Prochlorococcus marinus CUG1416: one gene and its partner. Each later gene encodes a partner of the first gene's protein in a complex. Links are inferred from orthologs where the notes say so. Each region holds a gene or a part of one and is shown in the gene's direction. Other genes may lie near its edges.

The links.
Region 2: the proteins of mnmE (region 1) and mnmG are in contact, whole or in part, in a solved structure (PDB 9HIP), measured with the Escherichia coli proteins. The link is inferred for Prochlorococcus marinus CUG1416 from one-to-one orthologs.

What each region holds. Positions count from the first base shown.
Region 1 is NZ_JAAORM010000001.1:185,386-188,436, reverse strand. The notes cover bases 1-2,957. They hold mnmE (tRNA uridine-5-carboxymethylaminomethyl(34) synthesis GTPase MnmE), read left to right. Parts: upstream 1-766; coding sequence 767-2,149; downstream 2,150-2,957. Other genes in these bases: nadC (carboxylating nicotinate-nucleotide diphosphorylase), read left to right, coding at 2,232-2,957; HA146_RS01030 (DUF2062 domain-containing protein), read right to left, coding at 257-700; HA146_RS01035 (RelA/SpoT family protein), read left to right, coding at 1-237. Also shown: more of nadC, read left to right, coding at 2,958-3,051. UniProt on the Escherichia coli protein: Exhibits a very high intrinsic GTPase hydrolysis rate. Involved in the addition of a carboxymethylaminomethyl (cmnm) group at the wobble position (U34) of certain tRNAs, forming tRNA-cmnm(5)s(2)U34.
Region 2 is NZ_JAAORM010000005.1:551,233-562,262, forward strand. Bases 4,108-6,979 are described here. They hold mnmG (tRNA uridine-5-carboxymethylaminomethyl(34) synthesis enzyme MnmG), read left to right. Parts: upstream 4,108-4,495; coding sequence 4,496-6,463; downstream 6,464-6,979. Other genes in these bases: dnaB (replicative DNA helicase), read left to right, coding at 4,108-4,483; HA146_RS09300 (chorismate lyase), read left to right, coding at 6,512-6,979. Also shown: HA146_RS09270 (aminotransferase class I/II-fold pyridoxal phosphate-dependent enzyme), read right to left, coding at 1-834; HA146_RS09275 (hypothetical protein), read right to left, coding at 853-1,551; HA146_RS09280 (acyl-CoA desaturase), read left to right, coding at 1,627-2,565; rplI (50S ribosomal protein L9), read left to right, coding at 2,587-3,042; more of dnaB, read left to right, coding at 3,101-4,107; more of HA146_RS09300, read left to right, coding at 6,980-7,087; HA146_RS09305 (RNA helicase), read right to left, coding at 7,067-7,633; HA146_RS09310 (SprT family zinc-dependent metalloprotease), read right to left, coding at 7,718-8,245; HA146_RS09315 (hypothetical protein), read left to right, coding at 8,331-8,750; HA146_RS09320 (RNA ligase family protein), read left to right, coding at 8,775-10,088; HA146_RS09325 (hypothetical protein), read left to right, coding at 10,203-10,355; HA146_RS09330 (TVP38/TMEM64 family protein), read right to left, coding at 10,360-10,956; HA146_RS09335 (valine--tRNA ligase), read right to left, coding at 10,959-11,030. UniProt on the Escherichia coli protein: NAD-binding protein involved in the addition of a carboxymethylaminomethyl (cmnm) group at the wobble position (U34) of certain tRNAs, forming tRNA-cmnm(5)s(2)U34.

The sequences.
Region 1 (3,051 bases):
CCAATTCAGCTCCGAATAGAAGTAATTGATAGAGTGGGAGTTCTTAAAGATATTCTTATGCGGTTATCTGATAAAGGTATAAACGTTAGCGATGCCAATGTTAAAACTGCTTATGGCAAACCAGCTATTATCAATCTCTGCGTAGGTCTAGAAAGTTATAATCAACTTCACAAAACAATTGATCAAATTAAATCCATGGCAGATGTTTTAGATATTGCCAGAGTTGGACAAAGTTAATTTTAAAAATCAGAAATATTTATTTTTTAATTTTTACCTTGTAGATAAAGAAAACAATACTTCCGCAAATCAAAGCCAATAGTAAACCAACACAAGATGAACCCAAGATTAATTTTAGTGAAACAATTCTACCTTGTTTCCATAAGTCATCAATAACCAAACTTTTTTCAATAATGTTATTGGAAGAAGAATTAAAAAAAAGCGATCCAACTTTATAGTTAAAATAATAAAGTGGAACATAAGTAAAGGGGTTACTTATCCAGGTACCAATTGCAGCTAGGACAATATTCCCCTTAGCTATTTTCGCAAAAAATACCCCTATTAAAGTCTGAAACCCAAAGAAAGGAAAGCAGCCACTAAATACACCTATAGCTAAACCTTTAGCATTAAAGAAAGGACTCCCATTCTGATTCCTAAATAATGATAGAATTTTCTTATAGGTAATATCTCTTTTAGATCTCATTCAGAAAGAAAAATTCAAAATTAAATTCTTGATAATCTTACTTAATTATCTATAACAAAGCGAGAGATGGATTCGATAGTTACTACAGAAGATACGATAGCCGCAATTGCTTCAGCTATCAGTATAGGGAAAGGAGGCGTTGCGATAATAAGAGTATCAGGGAAAGACTCAATAAATTCTTGTAAAAAGATTGTTCAAACTAAATCTAAATATGCATGGGAATCCCATAGAGTTTTTCACGGTTTTATTCAGGAAAATACACAAACTAAATTTATAGATGAGGTTTTAATTTTAGTAATGAAATCACCAAATAGCTTCACGGGAGAGGATGTTGTCGAAATACATTGCCATGGAGGAATCATCTTAGTAAATAAAGTTCTAAAGATATTATTATCTAGTAATTCTAGAGTTAGACTTGCAAATCCAGGAGAATTCAGTCAAAGAGCTTTTCTCAATGGAAAAATAGACCTTACTCAAGCCGAGTCAATTAATCAATTAATTAACGCAAGCAATATCAAATCTGCAGAGTTAGCTTTTAGCGGGGTTCAAGGAGAAATAAAGAAAAAAATTGATGATATTAAAAATCACCTTATAAATGAACTTTGCGAGATAGAAGCGAGAGTTGATTTTGAAGAAGACTTCACAGATTTTGATTACACCAAATATCTAAATAACATTAAAAAAGTAAAAGAAAAAATAGAATTACTAATAGAAAATGCAAAAAGAAATTCATATATTCACAATGGAATATCTATTGCGCTTATTGGTAAAACAAATGTTGGTAAAAGCTCTTTACTAAATTTGCTTGCAAAAAAAGAGAAGGCAATCGTAACTAATATTCCTGGAACAACTAGAGATGTTATTGAAGTTAATTTAACTATTAATGACATTCCAATGAAAATAATTGATACTGCTGGCATAAGAGAAACTCATGAACAAATTGAAAGTATTGGAATAAAAAAAAGTTTTGGGAAAATTAAAGAGTCAGATTTTATAATTTATATTTATAGTCTTGAAGAAGGATTTAATGAAGAAGATAAAAAAATAATAAAAGAAATCCCCAAAGATAAATTAATTACTATTTTAGGCAATAAAAAAGATTTAATTAATTCTAAAAGTATTAATTCAAATGAGTTAAAAAACACAATTCTTATGAGCATTAAAAATAATGATGGTGAAAAATTATTAATCGACACAATCATAAAAAAATGCGGATTAAAACAAGTAGAAAATATCAATATATTTTTAAACGAAAGACATTTAATGAATTTATCTGCTTGCCTATCTAATTTAAATGATACTGATGAAATAATTAAAAATAAATTGCCATTTGATTTGTTATCAATAGAACTGAGAGATGGAATTCAAAACTTATCTAAAATAACTGGCCAAGCATTAACAGAGGAACTTCTAGATAATATTTTTTCTAAGTTTTGTATTGGTAAATAAATTTGAGTTAAATTACATAGTGATATATAGTTGATTCTCTAACTTCAGTTGAATTTTTATTAATTAATTATTTTTTAGTTTAGTGGATTTAAATACTCGAATAATAAGTAAGATCATTGATAATTGGATCGATGAAGATATAGGAAGGGGAGATCTAACAAGTCCTTCTATTACAGAAGAGAATGGTAATGCATATTGGATTGCAAAAGAAGATGGTATATTTTGTGGTGTTGAAATTATAAAAAAAATTTTTAAAAAAATTGATTCAAATATCAGTTCAAAATTTAATATTTCTGATGGAGATAAATTTTTTAAAGATCAAAAAATCCTGGAAATATATGGACCTTCAAAAAGTTTGCTAGCTAGTGAAAGGATCAGCTTAAATATAGCGATGCATTTATCTGGAATATCAACATATACAAATAATCTTGTAAATAAGTTAGAAGGCACAAATATAAAATTAGCAGATACTAGAAAAACGACTCCTGGCTTAAGAATATTTGAAAAATATGCATTCCAATGCGGAGGTGGAGTGAATCATAGAATGGGATTATACGATGCAGCTATGATAAAAGAGAATCACATCGCATGGACAGATAATCTGCATAATGCAGTAAAAAAAATTCGACTAAATTCACCTTTTACAACTCATATCATAATTGAAGCTGAGAATATCAAACAGGCAAAAGAAGCAGTATTAGCAGGAGCAGATAGTGTCTTATTAGATGAACTTAGCCCTGAAATAATCCAAAAAAACGTTCAAGAATTAAGAGATTTATCAATGAATAGCTTAAAAAAAGAAGTCAATAAAAATTTGATAATAGAAGTTTCTGGAATCAACCCTAAAGAAATTAGTAAATATCTAATAAAAGGTATTGATTTGATTTCAACAAGTTCTTCAA
Region 2 (11,030 bases), on another replicon or contig:
TAATCTTCCTAGTCCAAAATTTATTCCTGCAGATGAACCAATACCTGGTGAGGTTAATCTAGAACACGCCATCTCAACCAACTCTGCATCTCCTGCAACATACCCACCAGTAGGAACGATTGTCCCTCCCAAATTTTTAATCAATGATCCAGCAATTATATTTGCCCCTTTAGAAATTGGTTCACTATCTTCAACAAGCTCCCCATAACAGTTATCAACAAAACATATGCAGTTAGGATCAAGAGAGTGAATCAGACTACAAATTTTCTCTATCTCATGATTCGTAAGAGATTTTCTCCAACTATATCCACAACTTTTTTGTATAAATACTAATTTGCATGGATTTTCTTGAAAAGAATGAACAATTTTTTCTTCAAAAGAATCAAAATTCTCACAGATATTTATTTGCTTATAGTCAATCTCAAAATCTTTAAGTGAGCCTATACCTCCTCCCCTTATTCCTATCACTTCTTCTAACGTGTCATATGGTTGTCCTGTAAGAGATAACATCACATCTCCAGGCCTAAGAATTCCAAACAAGACAGAACTTATTGCATGCGTTCCACTTACAAATTGCATCCTCACAGCTGCCTTTTCAGCAAGAAACAATCTTGCAAAAACCGCATCAATTTTTTCTCTAGATATATCACCATGACCACTACCAGAAGATTGATTGAAATGACTAGTAGAAACTTTTTCTTCCTTAAAAATTGTCAAAATATTTTCTAATTTCTGGAAAACCTGATTGGATCTTTCTTGAAAAACTTGACTTAAACTCTCTTCTACAGAAAGAACAGCTTTTTCAGCCAGTTTTAAGTTATTGTTTCGTGTCATTAATTATGAAGACTCATGTTATTTTTCAGAAGCTAAATTTCTTAATTCTGCGAGGAAAGCATTAGGTCCTCTCCCCTGAAAATAAGAGAGTTTTTTTGAAGCCTCATATAAATCAATTAGTTCTCCATCTAATTCTTCTGCCGTATAGTCTCTAATTCCTGCTATTACCTCAGCAAAACGTTCTCTACGGGTAGATTTATTTACAGCATAGGAACTCATAACCTGAATTTTACATGATCTCCAAGCCTTATTCTGGCAAAAATGCACTGAAAGGGCATCACTTAAAGCAGAAGCCTCTTCATCTTCTATATACCAGTCAAAAGATGAAGGGAGAGATTGTAATCCTGAAAATATCTCAAATAACTCCCCAGCAGACAATGGATTACCAGAATCATTTTTCAAGGGTAATGCAGACTCTTGCAAAGATTTCCATAGCTCTGGGTAATCACTTTCTAAACGATCCCTGATTTTTTCTATACCTTGATCAAGAATCGTATTGACTTGAGCTAAAGCAAGAAAAACTTCAGGCCCAGGCGAAGATAACTTTCCATTCCTAAGATTAGAAATTTGTGAATTATGAACTTTACCTAAATCAAGAATTTCAGAAAGTAACGGTAAAACCCTATGTGACCAACCATTTCTCTCATGCCAGAGATGTATCAAATGAGCCATAGCCCTTCGACCTCTAGATAATTTATCGCGATATCCGAGACTCACAGATAATTAAACTTATCAATAGTATAGTATGATAATATTACATATCGGTAATTTTGAAAATAGTATTTCAATATCATGAACTCAGTAATTTTCCAAGAAACAGCAAAATTAAAAAAACCTGTTCCAGCTGAAAAAGTCATAGAACTATCAGAAAAGCTGCTGGAACCTTCAAGACATTCAAAAAAATATCCTCCCAGACTGCATAAAACTTGGGGAACAATCGTCTTCATGGTGGCAATTCATATTCTTTCTCTTATAGCGATACAACCAAAATTTTGGAGTCTCCCTGCAGTAATATCATTATTATTTTTTTACTGGGTGACTGCTTGTTTAGGAGTCACTCTTGGATATCACAGATTGTTATCCCACAGATCCTTCATAGTTCCAAGATGGCTTGAAAGATTTTTTGCTACCTGCGGAGCAATAAGTTGCCAGCATGGGCCTATAGATTGGGTAGGTTTACATAGACATCACCACTCTTTTTCAGATACAGAAGTAGATCATCACAATAGTAAAAAAGGTTTTTGGTGGAGTCATATGGGTTGGATGTTCAAAGACGTTGAAGCACTCAAAGCTGTTCCAAAACTAAGTGCAGATTTAATTAAAGATCCATACTATAGATTTCTCAATAAATATTTTTTAATTTTACAAATTCCTATCGGACTCTCTTTGTACGCAATAGGTCAAAAATTAGGAGTCGGGGGATGGGCTTTGGTTCTTTGGGGAATTCCATTAAGACTTGTGGTGGTTTATCACATAACTTGGCTTGTTAACTCTGCAACACATTGTTGGGGGAAAGCGCCTTTTGAAAGCGGTGATTCATCCAAAAACAATGCCTGGGTTGCTGCATTAACATTTGGAGAGGGCTGGCACAATAATCATCATGCATTTCCTAACTCGGCAAAACAAGGATTATTTAGAGGTCAAATTGATCTAACTTGGGAACATATTAAGATTCTTGCAAAATTAGGTCTTGCAAAAAAAGTAAAGTTACCCTCTAGGTCTTATTATTAAATAATATTGTTAAATATTTTCATGGCTAAAAGAGTACAAGTCGCATTAACTGAATCAATCGTCTCGCTCGGTAAAGAAGGTGACTTAGTTGAAGTAGCACCTGGATATGCAAGAAATTTTCTATTACCTTATGGCAAGGCGATGAATGTAACACCAGCTGTTCTTAAACAAATTGAAAGGAAAAAAGAAAAAGAAAAAATTGCTGCTGACAAATTAAAGCAAGAAGCTCTTGATTTCCAAACTGCATTAAAAACAATAGGAAGATTCACTATTAAAAAACAGGTTGGTGAAGATGGTGTACTATTTGGAACTGTAACCAATGGGGATGTTGCTGAAGCAATACAAGAAGCAACCAAAAAAGAAATTGACAGAAGAAACATCACAGTTCCTGATATTCATAATTTGGGTTCATTTACAGCAAAACTAAAATTACATCAAGAAGTTAATGCAGAAATAAATATTGAAGTAACAAGTTAATCAATTGGTTGCATTATTTTGAAAAGTAGCCAGAGTATATATCTAAGTAATTAAAGATATGGTTTCAGTACCTTTTCCAAATAATAACCAAAATAAAAACTTTAAAAAAGATTTTAATAGTGAAAATGCTGGGTTAGTACCTCCTCAAAATATTCAAGCGGAAGAAGCGGTACTAGGTGGCATACTTCTTGACCCAGATGCCATCAGCAGAATTGCAGATTTAATAAAACCGGAAGCTTTTTATATAAATGCTCATCGAGAGATTTATAAAACATCATTAATGTTGCATACCCAGGGAAAACCAACTGATTTAACTTCAATGAGTGCATGGTTAGCAGATAATGGATCACTAGACAAAATTGGAGGTAACAACAAATTAGTGGAACTCGTGGAAAATGTATCCTCTACAGCGTCAATAGAACAAGTTGCTAATTTAATTAACGATAAATTCATGAGAAGGCAACTTATCAGATCTGGAAATGAGGTGGTTCAACTAGGTTATGATCAGACTCAAGATACTAATGAAATTTTAGATAAAGCCGAGCAAAAAATATTTGAAATCAGTCAAGAAAAACCTTCAAAAGGCCTGACTCAAGCGGCTGAAATCCTTACAAGTACTTTCAATGAAATAGAGTCGAGATCGTTAGGAACTTCAGTAGCTGGAATTCCAGTAAATTTTTACGACCTTGATGCTATGACTCAAGGCTTTCAAAGAAGTGATTTAATAATCGTGGCGGGAAGACCTTCAATGGGGAAAACCTCAATGGTGCTTAACCTTGCGAAGAATGTTGCTCAATCTCAAGATTTACCTGTGTGTGTATTTAGCCTTGAAATGAGTAAAGAACAATTGACATATAGATTACTTTCTATGGAAGTAGGAATCGAAAGTGGCAGGCTAAGAACAGGTAGATTGCAACAAGATGAATGGCCGCTACTTGGAGAAGGTATAAATTCATTAGGTCAACTACCAATATTTATAGATGACAAACCTAACCTAAGTGTTTTAGAGATGAGATCTCTATGTAGAAGATTAATAGCTGAACAAAAAAAAGAACTTGGATTAATTGTAATTGATTACCTCCAATTAATGGAAGGAACAACTCCTGACAATAGAGTGCAAGAATTGTCACGGATAACAAGAGGCCTTAAAAGTATGGCTAGAGAATTAAAAGTTCCAGTTGTTGCCTTGTCTCAACTTAGTAGAGGAGTAGAGTCTAGAACAAACAAAAGACCAATGTTAAGCGATCTAAGAGAATCAGGTTCTATTGAACAAGACGCAGATTTAGTATTAATGATTTATAGAGATGAATACTATAATCCAGAGACTGAAGATAGAGGTATAACAGAGATCATTGTCACTAAACATAGAAATGGACCCGTAGGAACTGTTAAATTATTATTTGAACCTCAATTTACGAGATTTAGGAATTTAGCTAATTAAATCAAGCCTAAAATGCAAGATCATCAATCACTAAATGAATCTTTTGACATAATCGTTATTGGAGGAGGACATGCAGGATGCGAAGCAGCTATAACAACAGCAAAATTAGGATTTTCAACAGCCTTATTTACAATCAATCTAGATAGGATTGCTTGGCAACCTTGCAACCCTGCAGTTGGCGGGCCAGCGAAAAGTCAATTAGTGCATGAAGTTGATGCATTAGGAGGAATTATTGGAAAATTAGCTGATGAAACAGCAATCCAAAAGAGGATATTAAATGCAAGTAGAGGCCCAGCGGTATGGGCATTAAGAGCTCAAACGGATAAAAGAGAATATTCAAAAAAAATGATCGACATACTACAAAATACAGATAATTTATCTTTGAAAGAAGCAATGATTACTGAACTTGATATTGCAAAAACTGAGGCAATTGGATTGAACTCAAAAAAAATCATACAAAAACGAATAAAGGGTGTAAAAACTTTCTTTGGTAGTTACTATTCAGCGAGATCAATTATCATTACAGCTGGTACTTTTTTAGAAGGAAGAATATGGATAGGAAATAAATCAATGTCGGCTGGTAGATCTGGTGAACAAGCTGCACAAGGCCTTACTCAAAACTTGCACGAAATTGGAATAAAAACAGAACGGTTAAAAACAGGCACCCCAGCCAGAGTTGATAAAAAAAGTATCTTTTTTGATGAATTAGATATTCAACCAAGTACAGCAGGTGATAAATATTTTTCGTTTGACCCAGATATCAAAAATAGTATGCCCCAGGTTAGTTGTCACATAACAAGAACAACTTCTAAAACACATCAACTAATTCGTGATAATTTACATTTAACTCCCATTTACGGTGGTTTTATTGATAGTAAGGGGCCAAGATATTGTCCATCTATTGAAGATAAAATCGTTAAATTTGCGGATAAAGAATCACATCAAATTTTCCTAGAACCAGAAGGAATTAATACTCCTGAAATATATGTTCAAGGCTTTTCTACAGGATTACCCGAAAATATTCAATTAGAACTTTTAAGAACCTTACCTGGATTAAGTAAATGTAAAATGTTGCGACCAGCTTATGCTGTCGAGTATGAATATATACCTGCAACACAGCTCCAAACTTCACTAGAAACAAAAGAAATTGAATATTTATTTAGCGCTGGGCAAATTAATGGAACCACTGGTTATGAAGAAGCCGCTGCACAAGGATTAGTTGCAGGAATCAATGCGACAAGAAAACTAAACAAAAGAGATCCAATAATCTTTACTAGGGAAAGCAGCTATATAGGAACAATGATTAATGATTTAATTACTAAAGATCTCAAAGAACCATACAGAGTTCTTACTAGTAGGAGCGAATATAGGTTAACTCTAAGAGGAGATAATGCAGATAGAAGATTAACCCCATTAGGTTATCAAATAGGGCTAATTGATGAGAAAAGATGGTCGGCTTATCAAGAAAAAATGAAGTCCCTTGAAGAAGAGAAATTAAGATTAACAAACACCCGTTTAAAAAATACCGATGAAATAGCGAAAAAAATAGAATTAGATACAGGATCAAAAATCAAAGGCTCAGCAACTTTGAAAGAACTCTTAAAAAGACCAAACTTTCATTATTCAGATCTAATTAAATATGATTTAACTGAACAAGATCTGGCTTCTTCAATAAAGGAAGGTGTTGAAATAGATATTAAATACGAGGGTTATCTTAAAAGACAAAAAAACAACATTGAACAAATAAATCGTCAAAGCTCTAAATCTCTGCCTCAAGAAATAAATTATGAAAAGATAGATACATTATCTTTAGAAGCTAGAGAAAATTTGAATAAGATAAAGCCAAGAAATTTTGGTGATGCTTCAAAAATTCCTGGAGTTAGCAAAGCTGATTTAACTGCATTACTTGTTTGGCTAAAGATAAAAGAGATAAAAAAAGAAAAGGCAAATATTTTTGCTGAAAAAAAGTTATCATCGTAAAAGCAATCTTTCATCGCACTGAATAATAAACTTTTTAAATCCCCAAAAATATTATGGGAAGAAAAAGCATCTACTTTTTTAGTGAAAAATTCACTTCCAAAGATATCTGGTCCATGGAAATTAATGCTGCTTGGGGATGGAAGTCCAACTAGACACCTACAACTTTTAACTAATCAAGAAACAAAAATTAAATTAATTTCAATGCAATTAGATCCTCTCTGCAGTCAAGAGGGTCCTAAAGAATTGAATCAACTAAATGGCCCTTTAATTAGAAGACAAGTATGGATTAAAAACAATAATAAAAACTTAGCATGGGCTGAAAGTTGGTGGAATGCAGAACAAGTGAGTGAAAATTTAAAAGCCAAAGAAGAACCAATTTGGAAAAATTTGACGCAAGACAGATCAGAATTGTTTAGAGAAGTTGATCGAATTTCACTTGTGAATTCAAAATGGTTAGAAGATCAATTTTGTTTTAAAGGTCCATTCTGGTCAAGAAATTATAGGTTTTTTCGTGACAAAAAGCCCTTAACAATTATTAGGGAAGTTTTTAATCCACATTTAGAAAGTTTACTAGGTTCCTCTGGAATCAAAGAATTTACAAATCTATACTCTTCTTCTTCTTGATCTAGGAAGATTTCTTAATTTTGATTGACCTTGTTGGTTTAATTGGTCTCTTGATACATTATTCTCTTTTTCTGAAGCTCTTTGCCATCTTTCAACTTTGAAATCCATTTCATCTGGCCAATCTTCGTCTTTACTTTCTTTCCTATAAGGTAATTTTTTTTGCTCAGTTGTCTGTAAATTCTTTGGTTGCCTTAAAGATATTGCTTCTAAAGGTCTTTTTGAATATGGTTTAGCAGATTCATAAGAATTTAATTCTCTAGCAAATGTCTTAATATCGCTTTTATCATCGTATAAATTGTCATCATCATACCAATCGTCATTATCTTCATCAAAAAATAAATCCACTTTTTCAGATACCCATCTTCCTACTTTTTTCACACTTTTACTTGTTATTCCTTGAAAATCTGAGTTCCTTCTTTTACCTGGCCTAGCCCCAGATACTCCATCAACGAATTGTCTTCCAGTTTCAAAAATTTTATCAACTTGTTTATCAACAATATTTCTATCAAAACTATTTCTAAGATTTCTAATTCTCCTTGAATCCATAAATTATTATGCTTTTTCAAATATAAATTACATTAAAAAAATAAATAATTCCCAATATAGAAACAAAAACACATCTAAATATTGTTAATCAAACAAAATTAAACAGTTTTTATTCCATGATCCATTAAAGAAATTTACACAACATTTTTTACAGGCAATATTCTTGATTCTTTTCCTATAAAAGAATTTCTCGCCACAATTTTGACATTTTCCTATATATTTTAATTCTCTCCTTTCAATAGGAAATGAGTGCCTTACAGAAATTTGAAAATTCATCTCTTTCGCATTTATTTCATTCATCTTTTCTAAGAAATTAGGACCATGGATCTCATTTTTTTGTAATATCCTATCTACCCATGCATGAATCATTTCATGACATAAAGTACTGTTTATTTCACTAATAGATAATTTACTTAAAATAGGTTTCGATAAGATAATTTCAGAATCTACAAGACCATTTATTCGTTTTCTTTTATAAAAACCAGCAGTAGTTTTTAATCTATTGTCACTCCATCTAACTTTTACTAAAGGCTGATTATTAACCGCTAAAGAATTTTCAAAATATTGGCTATTAAATCTATGAAATAAAGGTAAAAGAGGAATTACAGGCATTATGGATTAAAATTAGTATTATTTTGACAAAAAAAGTCATCAAAAACGATTTATTTTCTTAAAGTAATAAAAAACCACAATCAACATGGATGCAACACTAGTTAAAGATATCGGAATTAAAGCATTATTAGTTGGCGGAGCAGTACTAGTTTCTTTTTGGACTTTTAATGCAATCAAATTAGTTATAAGCGCAAGAGGAATTAATCCATTAGTAAGAAAGTTTTTTGATCAAATAGCTGCTGGCAGAATTGATGCAGCTTATGGTTTGACTACAAAAACTTATAAAACTCATGTTAAGCGCCAAGACTTTCTAAAATTCTTAGCTAGTTTAAACCTCAATAAATACAGAAATTTAAAATCAGGAAGACCTAGAGTTCAAGAAGACCAAATCATAATAACGTTAAACTTAAAATCAGAAGATAAAAAAGATGAGCTCCCATTAGATTTTACTTTCGCAAAAACTGACAATGATTGGAAAATAGACAGAATAGCTAAAGTTAATTAATAATTTCTTGTGAGGCAAAAAGAATTGTTAAAAGAAGAGATAATACGTCAATTAGAATTACACCCAAGCAGATTAGATAAAGAAAAAATCATCTGCGAATCAATGGATAAAGGCCTCGATGATTTTTTTGAAGGCATCCGTATGGCACTTGATCCATTGGTAACTTTTGGTGTAAAAATTATTCCTGAGAAAGAGAATGAAAAAAGTCAAAATTTTTTATGGACAGATTTTAAAGAATTAGCCAATAAGCTTATTCAAAGAAAACTTACTGGTAACGCTGCTCGTGATGCAATTCTTACTGCTATGAAATCTTCAACAAAAGAAGAGTGGAATGGATTTTATAGACGAGTTTTAATTAAAGATCTTAGATGTGGTGTGTCTGAAAAAACAATCAACAAGATAGCAAAGAAATTTCCTAAATATGCGATTCCTATTTTTTCTTGTCCATTAGCTCATGACAGTGCAAATCATGAAAAAAAAATGATAGGAAAAAAGCAAATTGAAATCAAATTAGATGGTGTTCGCGTCTTAACTATTATTAGACAAAATAAAGTAGAAATGTTTTCTCGTAATGGGAAACAATTCCATAATTTTGGTCATATTATCTCAGAAATAGAAAACGTATTAAAAGAAGATCCTGCACCTTATGACTTAGTCCTAGATGGTGAAGTAATGAGCGCTAACTTTCAGGATTTAATGAAACAGGTACATAGAAAAGATGGCAAACAAACCAAAGATGCAGTTCTCCACCTATTTGACTTATGTCCCCTTGAAAACTTCCAAAAAGGGAGATGGAATACTAGTCAAACAACCAGAAGTTTATTAGTAAAAGAATGGGTAGCAAAACATTCTGCGCTTCTAAAACATATACAAACACTTGAATGGGAAAATGTAGATCTTGACACCATTCAGGGGCAGAAAAGATTTATAGAGCTGAATAAATCTGCTGTGGAGGGTGGATATGAAGGAGTAATGATTAAAGATCCTGATGCTATGTATGAATGTAAAAGAACACACAGTTGGTTAAAAGCAAAACCTTTCATTGAAGTCACTTTAAAAGTTGTATCGGTTGAGGAAGGCACAGGTCGTAATAAAGGTAGACTGGGAGCAATACTGGTTGAGGGGGAAGATGATGGGTATGAATACAGTCTCAGTTGCGGTAGTGGTTTTAGTGATATCCAACGTGAAGAATATTGGTCAAAACGTAATCATCTCATTGGGCAACTTGTAGAAATCAGAGCTGATGCTAAAACCAAATCCAAGGATGCGGTGGCTTTTAGTCTTAGGTTTCCTAGATTCAAATGCTTTAGAGGATTTAAGGCTGGAGAAAAAGTTTAAATTTTAAAAAAATATTCAAGAAAGTAGTCAATGCAAAATGTGGTTTTTAATTAAAAAAACTTAAAATCTTACCTATAAAATATAAGAATAATTATTAGGAATTTTGTGAGACTTATGACAAAGAAAATAGTTTTCAACTACATAAAAACACCCTGTGGACAAGCAAAATATATCGAATTAGAAGCCAACAAAAGTTGGCTAGGTAAATTTAGGCTTTTGTGGTTTGTCTTGATTGCATCTATTAGAGATTTGAATATTAAAAATTAAATTCTTAGGAGTTTTCAAAATATTCTCTAGAATATTTAGCTAAGAAATATACCACTAAAAACGTTGAAACAAATCCAATGGTAGTAATATATAAATTATTTGGTGATTGCACATTTTTTAACTCCTGGAGACTTTTTGCCAAACTACCTATTGAGCAATAAAGAAAAGTTCCTGGAATTATTCCAAGAAGGCCAATAGCAAAATCTCTAAATTTAACATTATTCAAACCATAAAAATAATTAAGAATACTGAAAGGAAATATCGGCGATAATCTCGCTAAAACAATTAATTTAAGTCCACCTTTTTCTACTACTTTCTCCATAACACTTAATTTTGGATAACGGCTCAAAAGGTTTTTTAGCTTTTTTGCAAAAAAACTTTTTGATACGAAAAATGCAACTGATGCACCTATGGAAGCCGAAATGAAAACGATAATTGAACCTAAAAATGAGCCATATAAAAAACCTGATAATAGAGATAACCAAGAAGCTGGAAGTATAAATAAAACAATTAAAATATAAATGCAAACAAAAGAAAAAACGCCAATTCCAGTATTAAAAAAAAAAGACAAATTATAAATATTTTCTAGGAATATATGCATTCTCAATTCAAAAGTTCGAGTTTTTTTGTAATGCTCGCCATTTGTACAGAACCCTCGTTTAATTTAAATCTACA